One region of the Caldalkalibacillus uzonensis genome, then DNA from elsewhere that is predicted to be linked to it. Evidence: predicted binding sites of a transcription regulator. Region 1 holds the regulator's gene; the other holds the start of a gene.
The links. The regulator LexA, encoded in region 1, represses DNA repair genes until DNA is damaged. The targets are predictions, from matches to a motif close to CGAACATATGTTCG.

Region 1 (7,893 bases):
GTAAGCTAGAGTCCTATCCGGATTATCATTATGGGATTAACGTTAAAAAGCTTCGCCATGAAGTGAAACGTTACCTGCAAAAGTTAAATAATATAAAAGAGGATCCGTTTGAGTTTTATGATTTGACAATTGAGATTGTAGATGACGAACTGAAAGAGATGGTGGAAGGTATTCAGCGGGAGATGGAACAATAACATATCGCTTCAAGCTGGCCGGATTCCGTTACAACAGGGAAGCACTTACAGTCTCAGACTGAAAAAGGTGACCAAACAAGCCATTAAAGAAGAAGGGCTTGCCGAAGCGTACCGGCAAGCAGGATGGGAATTGCGGCATGTCCGTTTCACTCTGTAGCATTATCTCTTACTTTTTTGCTTTAAAATGAACCACAGCACTATACAAGGGCTGGCCAGTGCGCGGGTCAAAAGCCACTTGATGTTGGACAGAATGGACTTCCAACAGCAGTGCTTTGTTATTCTCAATTTGCTCGTCAATTTTTTCTCCAGTGTTTTTATGTCGGTTGCCTCAAAAAATTCCACTTTGTCCTCAATGCGTTCCAGCTTTAATTGCATACATCATCACCTCACCAAATCCCTATTATACCACATTACTTTACCATTCTAGTGTCTATGCCCTTGAGTCACCATTGTCTGGGCTCCTGCGTATGATACTATACATTGACACAGGAGAGGTGACCGATTGTGTCTAAGCCTGTAATTCGTCACGACGGAGGACATATCAATATAAAATTTATGCCAGCGTCCCAGCAGGTGCACCAATCACAAGCCGTCTATCAGCGCACGTCTGTCTCTGAGTCTCCAAAGCATATGGTTTTGGAACGGGCCATGAAACAGCTTGAGCGCTTGGTGGGCTTAGAGAATGTGAAAGACTTTATTTATGAAATTTACGCTTGGTTATATATCAGCCAAAAAAGAAAAGAGATGGGTTTAAAAACCACATCTCAGAGCTTGCATATGATTTTTAAAGGAAACCCAGGCACTGGAAAGACAACAGTGGCCAGGATTTTAAGCCAGATGTTCCAGGACATCGGGGTACTGAGTAAAGGACATCTTGTGGAGGTGGAGCGGGGAGATCTGGTTGGGGAATATATCGGTCATACGGCACAAAAAACACGGGAGACCGTTAAAAAGGCACTGGGGGGGATTTTGTTTATTGATGAAGCTTACTCATTAGCCAGGGGAGGAGACAAGGATTTCGGCAAAGAAGCCATAGACTGCCTGGTTAAGGCCATGGAGGACTACCGGGATCAGTTTATCCTCATTTTGGCCGGATACCCCCAGGAAATGGATTATTTCCTGTCTTCCAATCCAGGGCTGCCATCCCGTTTCCCAATTATGCTGGAGTTTAAAAACTATACCATTGTTGAACTGTTAGCCATTGCTGACATTATGGCCGAAGACCGGGAATACCGGTTGACGGCTCCGGCCAGGAAAAAGCTGCGTCTGATCCTGGAACAGCATATGCGGCTTAACCCTCATAATTTTAGCAACGCCCGTTTTGTACGCAATGTGATTGAGCGGGCTATCAGGGAACATGCTGTGCGGATGCTGTCTTCTGAGCCCCATACCCGTGAAGAGTTAATGACACTCTCTGCTGAAGATTTTATCCTGCAGGAAGACAATACTTACTTCAACTAGCAAAGACAGCCCAGTTTTGATACGATAAAGGATAATGACTTATAAAGGACTGAAGAAAAGAATGGACGAAAAGGCCATATTGGTTGGCTGTCTGTTACCCCATCAACATGAGCGGGAAGTTGAGAGCTCATTGCATGAGCTCTCTTTATTAGCTGAAACAGCACAGGCCCAGGCAGTGAGTACGGTAATCCAGAAGAGGGAACGGGTTGACCCCGCCTATTACATCGGTAAAGGGAAAGTGCTGGAAGTGGACGAGCTGGTTGAGAACCACGAAGCAGATCTTGTCATCTTTAACGATGAGCTGTCACCCAGCCAGGTTAACAACCTTGAACGCCTGCTACCTTGCAAAGTGATTGACCGCACTCAGCTGATTCTGGACATTTTTGCCCTCAGGGCCAGGTCTAAAGAAGGGAAGTTACAGGTAGAACTGGCTCAGTTGAACTATTTATTGCCCCGTATCGTGGGTAAAGGAACGGAGCTGTCCCGACTCGGAGGCGGCATCGGCACCCGCGGTCCTGGTGAGACAAAACTGGAAATGGACCGCCGTCATATCCGCCGCCGGATACGGGATATTAAGCATGAACTGGACAAGATTGTGGCTCACCGGGGACGCTATAGGGCACGGCGCAAAAAACGGGATCTGTTTCAAGTCGCTCTGGTGGGCTATACTAACGCCGGTAAATCAACTCTCCTTAACCAATTAACCCAAGCAGAGGCATATACGGAGAACCAGCTGTTTGCCACTTTAGATCCATTAACCAAGCAAATGCGGTTACCTTCTGGGTACACCGTTCTGTTAACCGACACCGTCGGATTTATTCGGGATCTGCCCACCACGCTCGTTGCTGCATTCCGCTCCACACTCGAAGAAGTCAGAGAGGCAGATCTGATCCTGCATGTGATTGACAGCCATGATGAGGATCATCAGGATCAGATTGAAGTGGTGGAGTCCTTGTTAACGGAGCTTGAGGCCGGACATATTCCCGTTGTGCGGATTTATAATAAAAGAGATCTTCCCCCAGCTCCTGATCTTCTGGTGCGTCCAGAAGATCTGTACATTAGCGCCTTTCATGCTGACGATTGCCGGAAGGTGAGGGCATGTATTGAAACTGTCTTGAAACAAGAGATGCACCTTCATGAGCTGCTGCTTCCTGCCAGTGAAGCCCATCTCATTCCCAAACTGCGACAGGCAGGCTTTGTGGAGCGACTTGACTGGGATGATGAACAGGAAGCCTACCGACTTCATTTGTATTTACCGGCTCATCACCCGTTACAGGAAAAACTAGCCTCCTATCAAATCCGATAATTGGCAATATGATACAGTTAGCAAGGAGACAGGAACACATGAACCTTTATGAGCAACTGAGTTACGGCAAACAATTGCAACCTTACGTGGAACAAGCAGAAGCCAAAATCAGGCCAGTGTTGGATCAGATTCGGCGCACGGTTGAACTGAACCAATGGAAGGTTCTGCATGCTTTTCGTGACCATGAAGTAGGGGATCATCATTTTGCGCCCAGTACGGGTTATGGCTACGATGATATGGGGCGGGAGATACTGGAAAAAGTTTACGCCACCATCTTTCATACAGAGGCCGCTATTGTGCGTCCCCAACTTATTTCAGGCACACATGCCATCGCGACCTGCCTGTTTGGACTGTTAAGACCGGGTGATGAACTGGTTTATATCACTGGTAAGCCGTATGACACCCTGGAGCAGGTGATTGGACAGGCAGCTGAAGGATCACCTGTGCCAGGCTCTTTAGCCGACTTTGGCATTGGTTATCAGGAGGTTTCCTTGACGAAAGAAGGTGAAATTGACCCGGAGGGTATTCAAAGGGTCATCTCCGAACGGACCAAGGTGATCGGCATACAGCGTTCAAGGGGGTATGCGGACCGTCCTTCATTTAACATTGACCAGATCCAGGACATGATTACCCTGGTCAGGAAGGTTAAACCTGACGTGATCATTTTTGTTGATAACTGTTACGGTGAATTTGTGGAGGAGCGGGAACCGACTCAGGTCGGAGCGGATATCATGGCTGGTTCATTGATTAAAAATCCCGGGGGTGGTTTGGTTCGCAGCGGAGGGTATATCGTTGGCAAACAAACACTGATCGAACGGGTAGGCACCCGCCTGTTCGCACCTGGCATTGGCTTAGAAGGAGGCGCTAATCTGAATACGCTTCCCGAGATGTATCAAGGCCTGTTTCTTGCCCCACATATCGTGGGAGAGGCATTAAAAGGTGCCATCTTTTCCTCCGCTTTACTGGCAGATCTAGGATTTCAAACCACCCCAGTATGGGATGAAAAAAGAACCGATTTGATTCAATCCATCCAATTTAACTCCAGGGAAAAATTAATTGCCTTCTGCCAGGGGATCCAAAAAGCGTCTCCCATTAATGCTCATGTTGTTCCCTACCCCAGCCCAATGCCCGGATACGAGGATGAGATTATTATGGCAGCAGGCACTTTTATCCAAGGGGCTAGTATTGAGCTTTCAGCTGATGGCCCGTTGCGCCCCCCGTATTTAGGTTTTGTCCAGGGCGGTTTGACCTATGAGCATGTTAAGATCGGCATCCTTACAGCGCTTAACGAGCTATTGGAAAAAGATTTGTTAAACATTTAGATTTTTGGAGTCCAACACTTGGACTCTTTTTATGTAAAAATACTTAACATCATATTGACAACATAGTTTACTTCACGTACACTAGGGATAGGTTAAAGATTCAAACAATTTTTTAACAAGGGCTTGGATTTTAATATAGTGGAGGCGATCTTGATGACCCAAGAGATTCGTCGCAATATGGCCCTTTTTCCCATTGGGATTGTGATGAAGCTGACCGATTTAACCGCCCGGCAGATTAGGTATTATGAAGAGCAGGGATTAATCAAGCCTGCACGCAATAAAGGAAATCAGCGCATTTTTTCTTTAAACGATATTGACCGTTTGTTGGAGATTAAAGAGTTAATTGACCAGGGAGTCAATATCGCTGGCATTAAGGCGATTTACGAAAATAAAAAAGCGCCTGAAGCCAATCTGGTACCGGAAGAAACTGAAAACAAGAAAAAGAAGCGTGACTTGACAGACGAAGAAGTTCACAGATTGCTAAAACAGGAGTTATTAAGCGGCTTATCAAAAGAAAAAGCGTCCCTCATCCAAGGGGAATTGTCCCGCTTTTTCCGGTCCTGATCCTTTCGCTCATTTCTTCTGTGTTCTATTTTTTAAAAATAGATTCATCATCACTAGGGAGGGGAACCTGCTGTGACTAAGAACTACACCAAAGATGACATTTTAAGAATGGCAGAGGAGGAAAATGTCCGCTTTATCCGTCTCCAGTTTACGGACTTGTTGGGAACCATTAAAAACGTAGAGATTCCCGTCAGCCAGCTGCCTAAAGCACTGGACAACAAAATGATGTTTGATGGTTCATCCATTGAAGGATTTGTCCGTATTGAAGAATCGGACATGTATCTGTATCCTGAACTGGATACCTGGATGATCTTCCCCTGGATTACGGATGAAGGTAAGGTGGCCCGTTTGATTTGTGATGTTTATAATCCGGACGGTACACCTTTTGCCGGAGATCCGCGCGGCGTATTGAAACGGGTGCTTAAACAAGCTCAGGATATGGGCTTTTCAACGATGAATGTTGGTCCTGAGCCGGAATTCTTCCTGTTTAAGACCAATGAAAATTTAGAACCTACATTGGACGTCAATGATGACGGTGGCTACTTTGACTTGGCACCCCTTGATCTGGGTGAAAACTGCCGCCGGGATATTGTATTGACCCTGGAAAAAATGGGCTTTGAAATAGAAGCTTCTCACCACGAAGTGGCGCCAGGCCAGCACGAAATTGACTTTAAATATGCTGATGCTGTGACAGCTGCAGATTACATCCAAACTTTTAAATTAGTGGTTAAAACAATCGCCAGGAAACACGGTTTGCACGCCACTTTTATGCCCAAACCCATCTATGGTATTAACGGGTCTGGCATGCACTGCCATCTGTCCTTATTCCGCGGCAATGAGAATGCCTTTTATGACGAAAACGATCCATTGGGTTTAAGTGAAACTGCAAAGCATTTTTTGGCTGGGCTCTTAAAACACGCCAAAGCATTCGCTGCCATTACCAATCCGACTGTCAACTCATATAAACGTTTGGTTCCTGGCTATGAGGCGCCGTGCTACATTGCCTGGTCTGCCAAAAACCGCAGCCCGTTGATTCGTATTCCTGCTTCACGCGGATTGAGCACCCGTGTGGAATTGCGTAATCCTGACCCTGCTGCCAATCCGTACTTAGCGCTGGCGGCCATGCTTGCCGCTGGTTTGGACGGTATCAAGAACAAGCTGCCTTTACCAGAGGCCACAGACCGTAATATTTATGTCATGAATGAACAAGATCGTGCTGAAGCGGGTATTGAAAGCTTACCATCCACATTAAAAGAAGCGATTGATGAGCTGAAACAAGATGAAGTGATCGTCAATGCATTGGGTGAACATGCTTTTACACACTTTGTTGAGGCCAAAGAAATCGAATGGGATATGTTCAGAACTCAAGTCCATCCTTGGGAAAGAGATCAATACATGACCCAATATTAACAATGAAGGGGAACAGCCAGTGCTGTTCCCCTCATCGTTTTGCGGTTTATTTAGTGAATATGGCGAAAAACCCCGATTACTTTACCCAAGATGGTCACGTCTTTAAGGATGATGGGCTCCAGTGCAGCGTTTTCCGGCTGTAGGCGGATCACATTTTTCTCTTTGAAAAACCGTTTTACAGTAGCCTCATCTTCCTCAGTCATAGCCACGACAATATCGCCGTTGTCAGCATAATTTTGTTTGCGGACAATGACATAGTCCCGGTCATAGATACCCGCTTCAATCATACTGTCACCCTGGACAACGAGCATAAACAACTCACTGGGGTCAGTGGCAAATTTATCTGGCAGTGGAAAATATTCTTCAATATTTTCCACTGCTGTGATGGGTTGTCCCGCTGTGACTTTCCCGATCACCGGCACATAAGTGGTGCTAATCGATTCGGGTTGAGGCTGGGTGCGCATGTCATCGTCCAAAACTTCAATGGCTCTGGGTTTGGTGGGATTACGGCGTATATATCCCTTTTTCTCGAGCCGGGACAAGTGACCATGGACAGTAGAGCTGGAAGCCAATCCTACTGCTTCACCGATTTCACGGACTGATGGAGGATACCCTTTTTCCCGCACTTCCTTTTTAATAAAATCCAGGATCAGCTTTTGGCGTTTGGATAATGTGGACATCAATTTTCACCTCAATACCAAGAAATAAAATGCACACAAGAAAACTGGACGAATGAAGATGGTAAGTTTTAACTATGTATACTTATGAGATATTATATCAAATGTAAGGGACGAATACAAACGTAAGTTCGAGTGATGTGGATTATCGATTGACGAAATCATTTAAAAGTATTACTGTAATAATATGGACATTCTTAAGCAAAGGGGATCGATATGCTATCCAAGGCAAAACTAGACCGGATTAACCAGTTGGCACAAAAAGCAAAGCAAAAAGGGCTAACAGCAGAGGAGAAGGAAGAGCAAGCTCAGCTGCGCCAAGAATATATCCAGTCCTTCCGTTCTTCATTCAAAAGTAATTTAATGGGTTTAAAAGTGATTGACCCAACAGGAAGAGATGTAACACCAGATAAGTTGAAAAAAGAACAACAGAGATATAAAAAACAACATTAAATCAAAGGAGTGGCAACAGACAAAATGAATAGAGAAAGCAGACGGAAGTTGCTCTTTTTCACCGCTTGTATGATGGTACTGGTCTTGGCTGCCTGTGGCCAGGGAACAATCGATACGCAAACGGGAGCAGGAGATGCAGAAGAAACGGGCCAGGAAACAGAAGAAGAAACTGTAGCAAACGAATCAAGTGAAGAGGAAGCTGGTACAGAAGAACAGGATGAAGCCGAGAACGGCAATAACGAACAACAGGGTGAAATTGTGACCATGACTTTTTACTATACGGATGAAGACTTGTTAGAATTAGTCGAAGAGCAACATGAAGTGATGTTTGAAGACGAAGAGGGGAAAATGCGCGCCGTTTGGGATCATTTACAACATCCACAGACAGATAAGGCCATTGCCCTGTGGGAAAATTTTAGTCTGAATGATATGAGATTGGAAGGTTCGACCTTAGTTATCGATGTATCCATGCATGAAGGTGTTTATTTTGGTTCAAGTGCAGAAGG
Region 2 (7,893 bases), on a different contig from region 1:
GCAATTGTGTTTGCAGTTTTGGGTTATGAGTTGCTGTGTGGCAACGCCAATAACCTTCCCTCAGCAACCGGGGCCAAGAAAAGGGTTCCCATGGGCAAGATAGTCTTTCCCTCGCAAGTGATGGTTGATGGATCGGGGTTGTGACCGGTTTTGAACAATGTGCCAGCCTAGATCCTAAACACCGTTTTAATCGATTGATAAGACCCCCGGTCTGCATTGGCTTTTATGGCCTCTTGATACTCTTCCAGCGGGAATTCATGCGTGACGAGATCCTCCAGCGGATAGCCGGGATGCTGAAGCAGCAAACGAATCAACAGGTCATGAGTGGACAGCTCTTCTCCCTGCCACTTTTCTTTCCCATATCCCAGTGAACCGTGGATAGAGAGTTCCTTGGCCCAGACAAACGTCCAATCTAGAGGAGGAATTTTTCCTGCTGCCCCAACCAGGACAATTTGTCCCCGATCGCGGGCCACATGAACGGCGTCATGCAATGTTTGGCGGGTACCGACACAATCATAGACCACATCATAGCCGCCTGTATAGACACTGGGCCCGATCAGGGGCTGATATTTGCCGGTTGACGGGATCGTGAGCAGGTCTTCTTCCAGCTCTTTTTTGTTTTGTACAACTTTGTCTGTCCCCAGTTGGCGGGACATTTTTTTTTGGAAAGTTCTGCGGCAATAATGGGTTATCTGGCATGGGATGTCTAAGAGGTGCAAGGCAGCGATCACGGCAAAGGCCATCATGCCACCCCCAATGACCAGCACCCGTTCCCCTGCCTGCGGTGGACGGCGTAGGACAGCATGCAATCCCACACTAAGTGGCTCAATCAGGACAGCCAGCCGGTCAGGCAGATCATCCGGCACGGAGATGGCCATTGATTCATGAGCGACAAACGCTTCAGCCCAGGCGCCGGGCAAATCCCGGCAAAAGCCCATAATCATGCCTGGGGAGAGCCCATTAGAACTGCCGCTATGGCGGCATAAACAGTGCAACCCTGCTTGACAGGCGGGACACGGTTCGGCAATCCCCCGCACTGCACAGGAGATAAAGGGATCAATAGCGATACGGTCTCCTGGTTTGACACGGGTCACTGCAGGACCGGTTGCGGTGACAATCCCAACCACCTCATGGCCCAGAATGGACGGAAACGATGTAAAGGGTGTCAAAGAGGGTGAAGATTTGTAAAAAATAGCGCCCATGTCAGTGCCGCAAATGCCGGACAGGATGGGCTTCACTTTGATCCACCGTGGGCCGGGCAGGGTGGGGGTGTCCACTTCCTTCAGTTTCAAGGCTGATGGTTTTCCGTAATAGAGAGAGGGTATGTATCTACCCAATCCTTTCGCAGCCACATATTTAGGGATAGAAAAATCATAGACGATAGCTTTCATGTGAACCTCCTGCATTACATTTCTAGTCCCTATTTTTGTCAATATGTTGTCTGTGTAATCTGTGAAACTGTAAAAGGGACGAAAAGGAGATGTTTTTCCCGGGAAATGTCGAAACAATCATGGCGCTGAAAGCATGCATTTTCCAGTTAAGAGTGGGACAACGTTTGGCGGATGTTGCGGGCTCTTTCAGGCCAGTCGGTAAAAATGGCAGCACAACCGGCCTGCATCAAGGAGCTGATATCTTCCTCCCGATTCACAGTAAAAGGCCGTAAAGGCATACCCGCCCGTTTAGCTTCTTCAATCATCTTCGGTACAGCGGCAGGCAAATAGCAGTGGAGGGCGCTGGCCCCGATCCGCCTGGCGTAATGCCAAGGTTCATATAATCCTTCCATATATAAAATGGCCGTTTCCAAATGGGGGGCCAATCTGTGAATGTCCACCAAACTGTAATGATTGAACGAAGAGAGGATAACACGCTTTTCCAGTTGATAGCGGTGAACCAGATCAATGACGATCTGCTCCAGATTGGGATAAGGTACAATGCCGTTTTTTAACTCAATATTAATCAGTAACGGCGTATCCCGGACCCATGCTAACACCTCATTCAATGTGGGTATGCGTTGTCCAGTGAAGGAGGGATCAAACCAGCTTCCTGCATCCAATGTTTGCAGCTCTTGATAAGTCATATCCTTGACCCAGCCGCTGCCATTGGTGGTGCGGTCCACAGTCTCATCATGAATAACAACAGGCACACCATCTTTGCTCAGTTGAACATCAAGCTCGATACCGTCTGCACCTTGCTGCTCGGCCGTTTGAAAAGCAATCATGGTATTTTCAGGATGGGTGCCCTTTGCTCCTCTATGGGCAAAGATTAATGTGTTCACTGACATGGTGTCACCCCTCATATTTGTACGATGATAAAAATATATAACCCTGATGACAGTTCATTTTTTTCAAAAGTTAACTAGGATAAAAGGAACGTATATTCGCTTATTATTGTCACCGTGACCGTCAAGTATGCTATAATTTTAGCATTGAAGACAGTGTTCGGCTAACAATAACGTGAGTGAGTGCTTAAAAAGGAGATGGGACAAGTGGAAGGCCGTTTTCAACTGGTATCCAGGTATGAGCCCCAAGGGGATCAGCCCCAGGCCATTGCCAAATTGGTCGAAAGCATTGCAGCAGGCCAGAAACATCAAACACTGCTGGGAGCAACGGGAACAGGGAAAACATTTACTGTGGCGCAGGTGATCAGCAAGGTGAATAAGCCCACGCTGGTTATTGCCCACAACAAGACGCTGGCTGCCCAGTTGCACAGTGAATTGAAAGAGCTTTTCCCCCATAATGCTGTAGAATACTTTGTCAGTTATTATGATTATTATCAACCTGAAGCATATATACCTCACACCGATACCTATATTGAAAAAGATGCCAGCATTAATGATGAAATTGATAAACTGCGCCACTCGGCCACCAGTGCCCTGTTTGAACGCCGGGATGTGATTATTGTGGCCAGTGTGTCCTGTATTTACGGTTTGGGTTCTCCTGAGGAGTACCGGGATCTGGTGCTTTCTCTCCGTGTAGGCATGGAAAAGGACCGGGACGAGGTGTTGCGCAAACTGGTCGATATTCAGTATGTACGCAACGATGTCAATTTTCACCGGGGGACGTTCCGGGTGCGCGGTGATGTGGTGGAAATTTTTCCTGCTTCACGGGATGAACAGGCCATCAGGGTTGAATTTTTTGGCGATGAGATTGACCGCATCACTGAAATTGATGTCTTGACCGGGGAACTGATCGGGGAGCGGCAGCATGTGGCCATTTTCCCTGCCTCCCACTTCGTCACCCGTGAAGAGAAGATGAAACGGGCGATCAAAAGCATCGAGGCTGAACTGGAGGAGCGGTTGGAGGAATTAAGGGACCAGGGCAAATTACTGGAAGCTCAGCGCCTGGAGCAACGCACTCGTTACGATCTGGAAATGTTAGCTGAGATGGGCTTCTGTTCCGGTATTGAGAACTACTCCAGACACCTGACCGGACGACCGGCTGGAGCGCCTCCGTTCACCTTGCTGGACTACTTCCCCGATGATTTTCTGATCGTGATTGACGAGTCCCATGTCACCATTCCCCAGATCAGAGGGATGTACAACGGCGACCATGCCCGCAAAAAAGTGCTGATTGAACACGGCTTCCGCTTACCATCAGCGGCTGATAACCGTCCCTTGCGCTTTGAAGAGTTTGAACAGCATATTAACCAGGTGCTGTATGTCTCGGCCACACCCGGCCCCTATGAACTGGCCCAGACGCCCCAAGTGGTGGAGCAGATCATTCGTCCCACCGGCTTACTGGACCCCACCATTGATGTGCGTCCCATCAAAGGCCAGATTGATGACCTGTTAGGTGAGATTCAGGGCCGGGTGAAAAAGAATGAGCGGGTGCTGGTCACCACCTTAACCAAAAAGATGGCCGAAGACTTAACTGATTATCTGAAAGAGATCGGTATCAAGGTGCGCTATCTCCACTCGGAGATTAAAACGCTGGAGCGGATGCACATTATCCGCGAACTGCGCCTGGGTGTGTTTGACGTGCTGGTCGGCATTAATTTGTTGAGGGAAGGGCTGGATATTCCGGAAGTGTCTCTCGTGGCTATACTGGATGCGGACAAAGAAGGTTTTCTCCGTTCGGAACGCTCCCTGATCCAGACCATTGGCCGTGCCGCCCGCAATGCCAACGGTCATGTGATCATGTATGCGGATCAAATCACCGAGTCGATGCGCGTCGCTATTGAAGAGACCCAGCGCCGCCGCCAAATCCAAGAAGCGTTTAATAAAAAACACGGCATTACCCCCAAAACGATTGTGAAGCCGGTCTACGATGTCATTGAGGCGACTAAAGTGATTGAAGATAGGACAGCGTACCAGCCAACCCCCAAAGTGGAGAAACTGTCGCGCAAAGAGAAGGAAGCCTTGATCAAGCAGCTGGAAAAAGAAATGAAAGCTGCGGCTAAGGATCTGAACTTTGAACGGGCAGCAGAACTGCGTGATCTGATCCTGGAAATGAAAGCGGAATTGGAAGGATGATGAAGATGAGTAACCGATCCATTTATGTCAAAGGAGCCAGGGTGCATAACTTGAAAAACATTGATGTGACGATCCCCCGCAACCAGTTCGTGGTTTTGACGGGGTTGTCCGGCTCAGGCAAATCGTCACTGGCTTTTGATACCATTTACGCCGAGGGGCAGCGGCGCTACGTGGAATCCCTGTCCGCCTATGCCCGCCAATTTTTGGGACAAATGGATAAGCCGGATGTGGATGCCATCGAAGGTTTGTCCCCGGCCATTTCCATTGATCAGAAGACGACCAGCCGTAACCCCCGGTCCACTGTAGGTACGGTCACCGAGATCTATGACTACCTCCGTCTGCTGTTTGCCCGCATCGGTCGGCCCCATTGTCCCACGCACGGCATCCCGATCACCTCACAAACAGTAGAGCAGATAGTGGACCGCATTTTGGAGTATCCTGAACGGACCAAGCTGCAAATTCTGGCTCCTGTGGTTCGCGGGCGTAAGGGTGAGCACGCCAAATTGTTGGAGCAGATTGCCAAACAGGGTTTTGTGCGGGTCAGGGTTAATGGTGAGGTGCGTGATCTGGCTGAGGAGATCAAGCTGGAGAAAAATAAGAAGCATACCATTGAAGTGGTGGTAGACCGCATCATTGTCAAAGAAGGGATCGCCTCCCGCTTGGCCGACTCCATTGAAACAGCCCTGGACATTGCCGAGGGTAAAGTGCTGATCGATGTGATCGGTGAGGAAGAATTGCTGTTCAGCTCCAACCTGGCTTGTCCGGAGTGCGGTTTCAGCATGGAGGAATTGGCTCCCCGCCTGTTTTCATTTAACAGTCCGTATGGGGCTTGCCCCCACTGTGACGGACTGGGCAGCCGTTTGGAAGTGGACCCGGATCTGGTCATCCCTGACCCGAGCCTGTCCATTAACGAGGGTGCCATTGCTCCTTGGGAAGGGTCAAGCTCGCCCTATTACGAACAATTGCTGGCTTCTGTGTGTGACCATTTTGGCATAGACCGTGACGTTCCCTTTAAAGATCTGCCACAGAATCAACAAGAACTTCTGTTGTATGGCAGTAATGGGGAGCGCTTCTATTTCCGCTATGAAAATGAGTTTGGCCAGGTCCGTGAGCAGCACGTCCCCTTTGAAGGGGTGGTCCATCAGGTGGAGCGGCGCTATAAGGAAACAGGTTCGGACTATATTCGTGAACAGCTTGAAGCGTACATGAGCAACAAGGCTTGTCCAAACTGTAAAGGGGCCAGGCTGCGCCCCGAAGCATTGGCCGTCACCGTGGGCGGCAAAAATATTGATTATGTGACCCGCCTGTCCGTGGCCGAAGCGAAGCAGTTTTTCGCTTCTCTAACCTTGACGGAGAAGGAGCAACATATCGCTCAGCTCATCTTGCGCGAGATAGAGGAGCGTCTTGGCTTCCTGGTGGATGTCGGCCTGGACTATCTGACCCTGAACCGTTCGGCCGGCACCTTAAGCGGGGGCGAAGCCCAGCGCATTCGTCTGGCCACCCAGATCGGCTCTAAATTAATGGGGGTTCTCTATGTGCTTGATGAACCTTCCATCGGCTTGCACCAGCGGGACAATGACCGCTTAATCCGCACGCTGGAACAGATGCGTGATTTGGGTAACACCTTGCTGGTGGTGGAGCATGATGAGGATACCATGCTGGCCGCCGACCATTTGATCGATATCGGGCCGGGAGCCGGTGCCCACGGCGGACGGGTGGTGGCCCAAGGGACACCGGAAGAGGTGATGAACAATCCCAACTCCTTGACCGGCCAGTATTTAAGCGGCAAAAAATTTATCCCCCTTCCGGCAGAACGGCGCCAGCCCAACGGCAAATGGCTGGAGATTCATGGGGCCAGGGAAAACAATCTTAAAAATGTTAACGTCAAGGTGCCTCTGGGGGTGCTCAGTTGTGTAACCGGCGTCTCTGGCTCTGGCAAAAGCACACTGGTCAACGAAATACTGCTTAAAGCCTTGATGCGGGAATATTACCGCTCCAAAGTAAAGCCTGGTGAGCATCAGGGGATTAAAGGCACAGAACATCTGGACAAAGTGGTCAATATTGACCAGTCGCCGATCGGGCGCACGCCCCGTTCCAATCCAGCCACCTATACAGGCGTGTTTGATGATATCCGAGAGGTGTTTGCCCAAACCAATGAAGCGAAAATGAGGGGATACAAAAAAGGACGCTTCAGCTTTAACGTCAAGGGAGGGCGCTGTGAAGCGTGCCGGGGAGACGGGATCATTAAGATTGAGATGCACTTTTTGCCCGATGTGTATGTGCCTTGTGAGGTGTGCAAGGGCAAGCGTTACAACCGGGAAACACTGGAGGTCACTTACAAAGGTAAAACCATTGCTGATGTGCTAGATATGACAGTGGAGGAAGCGCTGGAGTTTTTCCAAAACATTCCACGTATCAAGCGCAAGCTGCAAACCTTGCAGGATGTCGGCCTGGGTTATATGCGCCTGGGCCAGCCAGCCACCACATTGTCCGGGGGAGAGGCGCAGCGGGTGAAGCTGGCTTCCGAATTGCACCGCCGCAGCACGGGGCGTACCTTGTACATCTTGGATGAGCCCACTACCGGGTTGCACATCGAAGATATCCGCCGCTTACTTGAGGTATTGCAGCGCCTGGTAGACAATGGAGATACGGTACTGGTAATTGAGCATCATCTGGATGTCATTAAGGTGGCCGATTATATCATTGACCTGGGACCTGAAGGAGGCGACCGGGGGGGAGAGATTGTGGCCACCGGCACGCCGGAAGAGATTAGCCGTGTCCAACGCTCTTATACGGGTCGCTATCTAGGGCCCATTCTGGAGCGGGACCGGCAGCGGATGAACAAAAAAGAGACAGTGAAAACATGATAATAAAATCGGGTACGACCGTTTATCCGTGTGACACTGATTGGTGGTCACACGGATTTTATTAATAGGGTTGAATTACCAAACTTTTTGCGATATACTCATTTGTGTAAAATTAATAATATTGTTACTAGGGGTGCCTGTGAGCCGGGCTGAGAAAGGAACGCGATGAAGTTCCTTAACCCTTTGGACCTGATCTGGGTAATGCCAGCGTGGGGAAGTAAGCAGCGGATGCAGCACGTTTCAGTGTGCTGAGAGGTTGTGGCAGCGCGACCGAATGAACACAAGCCGGGTCCATATTCAGGACCTGGCTTTTTAGCTTGCTGCAAAGTGTTTTAAACGATGACCAGCATATACTGATGTGCTGCCCGTCAGCTTGAATGACCCGGATCATGTCCTCCTTCACCACAATTAAAAAGGAGGCTTTTATTATGGTAAAAGATGTTCAACCACGTATTTCGATTCCATCATTTCCGGGCAGTCGTAAAGTGTATGTACAAGGCTCCAGACCAGACATTAAGGTTCCTATGCGAGAAATTGAACAAACACCGACAATCA

Region 2: a site for LexA is predicted at 2,367-2,380, ahead of uvrB (excinuclease ABC subunit UvrB). Genes of this name have one in related genera too.

What each region holds. Positions count from the first base shown of each region.
Region 1 covers NZ_JAUSUQ010000001.1:141,877-149,769, forward strand. The annotation lists gene J2S00_RS00700 (DUF309 domain-containing protein) at 1-194, shown strand, start outside; partial or broken gene J2S00_RS00705 (YrzA family protein) at 361-569, opposite strand; gene spoVK (stage V sporulation protein K) at 696-1,655, shown strand; gene hflX (GTPase HflX) at 1,690-2,961, shown strand; gene J2S00_RS00720 (methionine gamma-lyase family protein) at 3,000-4,283, shown strand; gene J2S00_RS00725 (MerR family transcriptional regulator) at 4,437-4,847, shown strand; gene glnA (type I glutamate--ammonia ligase) at 4,956-6,257, shown strand; gene lexA (transcriptional repressor LexA) at 6,308-6,937, opposite strand; gene J2S00_RS00740 (DUF896 domain-containing protein) at 7,151-7,387, shown strand; gene J2S00_RS00745 (GerMN domain-containing protein) at 7,412-7,893, shown strand, end outside.
Region 2 covers NZ_JAUSUQ010000021.1:16,597-24,489, reverse strand. The annotation lists gene J2S00_RS18200 (anhydro-N-acetylmuramic acid kinase) at 1-144, shown strand, start outside; gene J2S00_RS18195 (zinc-dependent alcohol dehydrogenase) at 168-1,391, opposite strand; gene J2S00_RS18190 (glycerophosphodiester phosphodiesterase) at 1,538-2,281, opposite strand; gene uvrB (excinuclease ABC subunit UvrB) at 2,486-4,471, shown strand; gene uvrA (excinuclease ABC subunit UvrA) at 4,477-7,338, shown strand; TPP riboswitch at 7,458-7,571, shown strand; gene thiC (phosphomethylpyrimidine synthase ThiC) at 7,767-7,893, shown strand, end outside.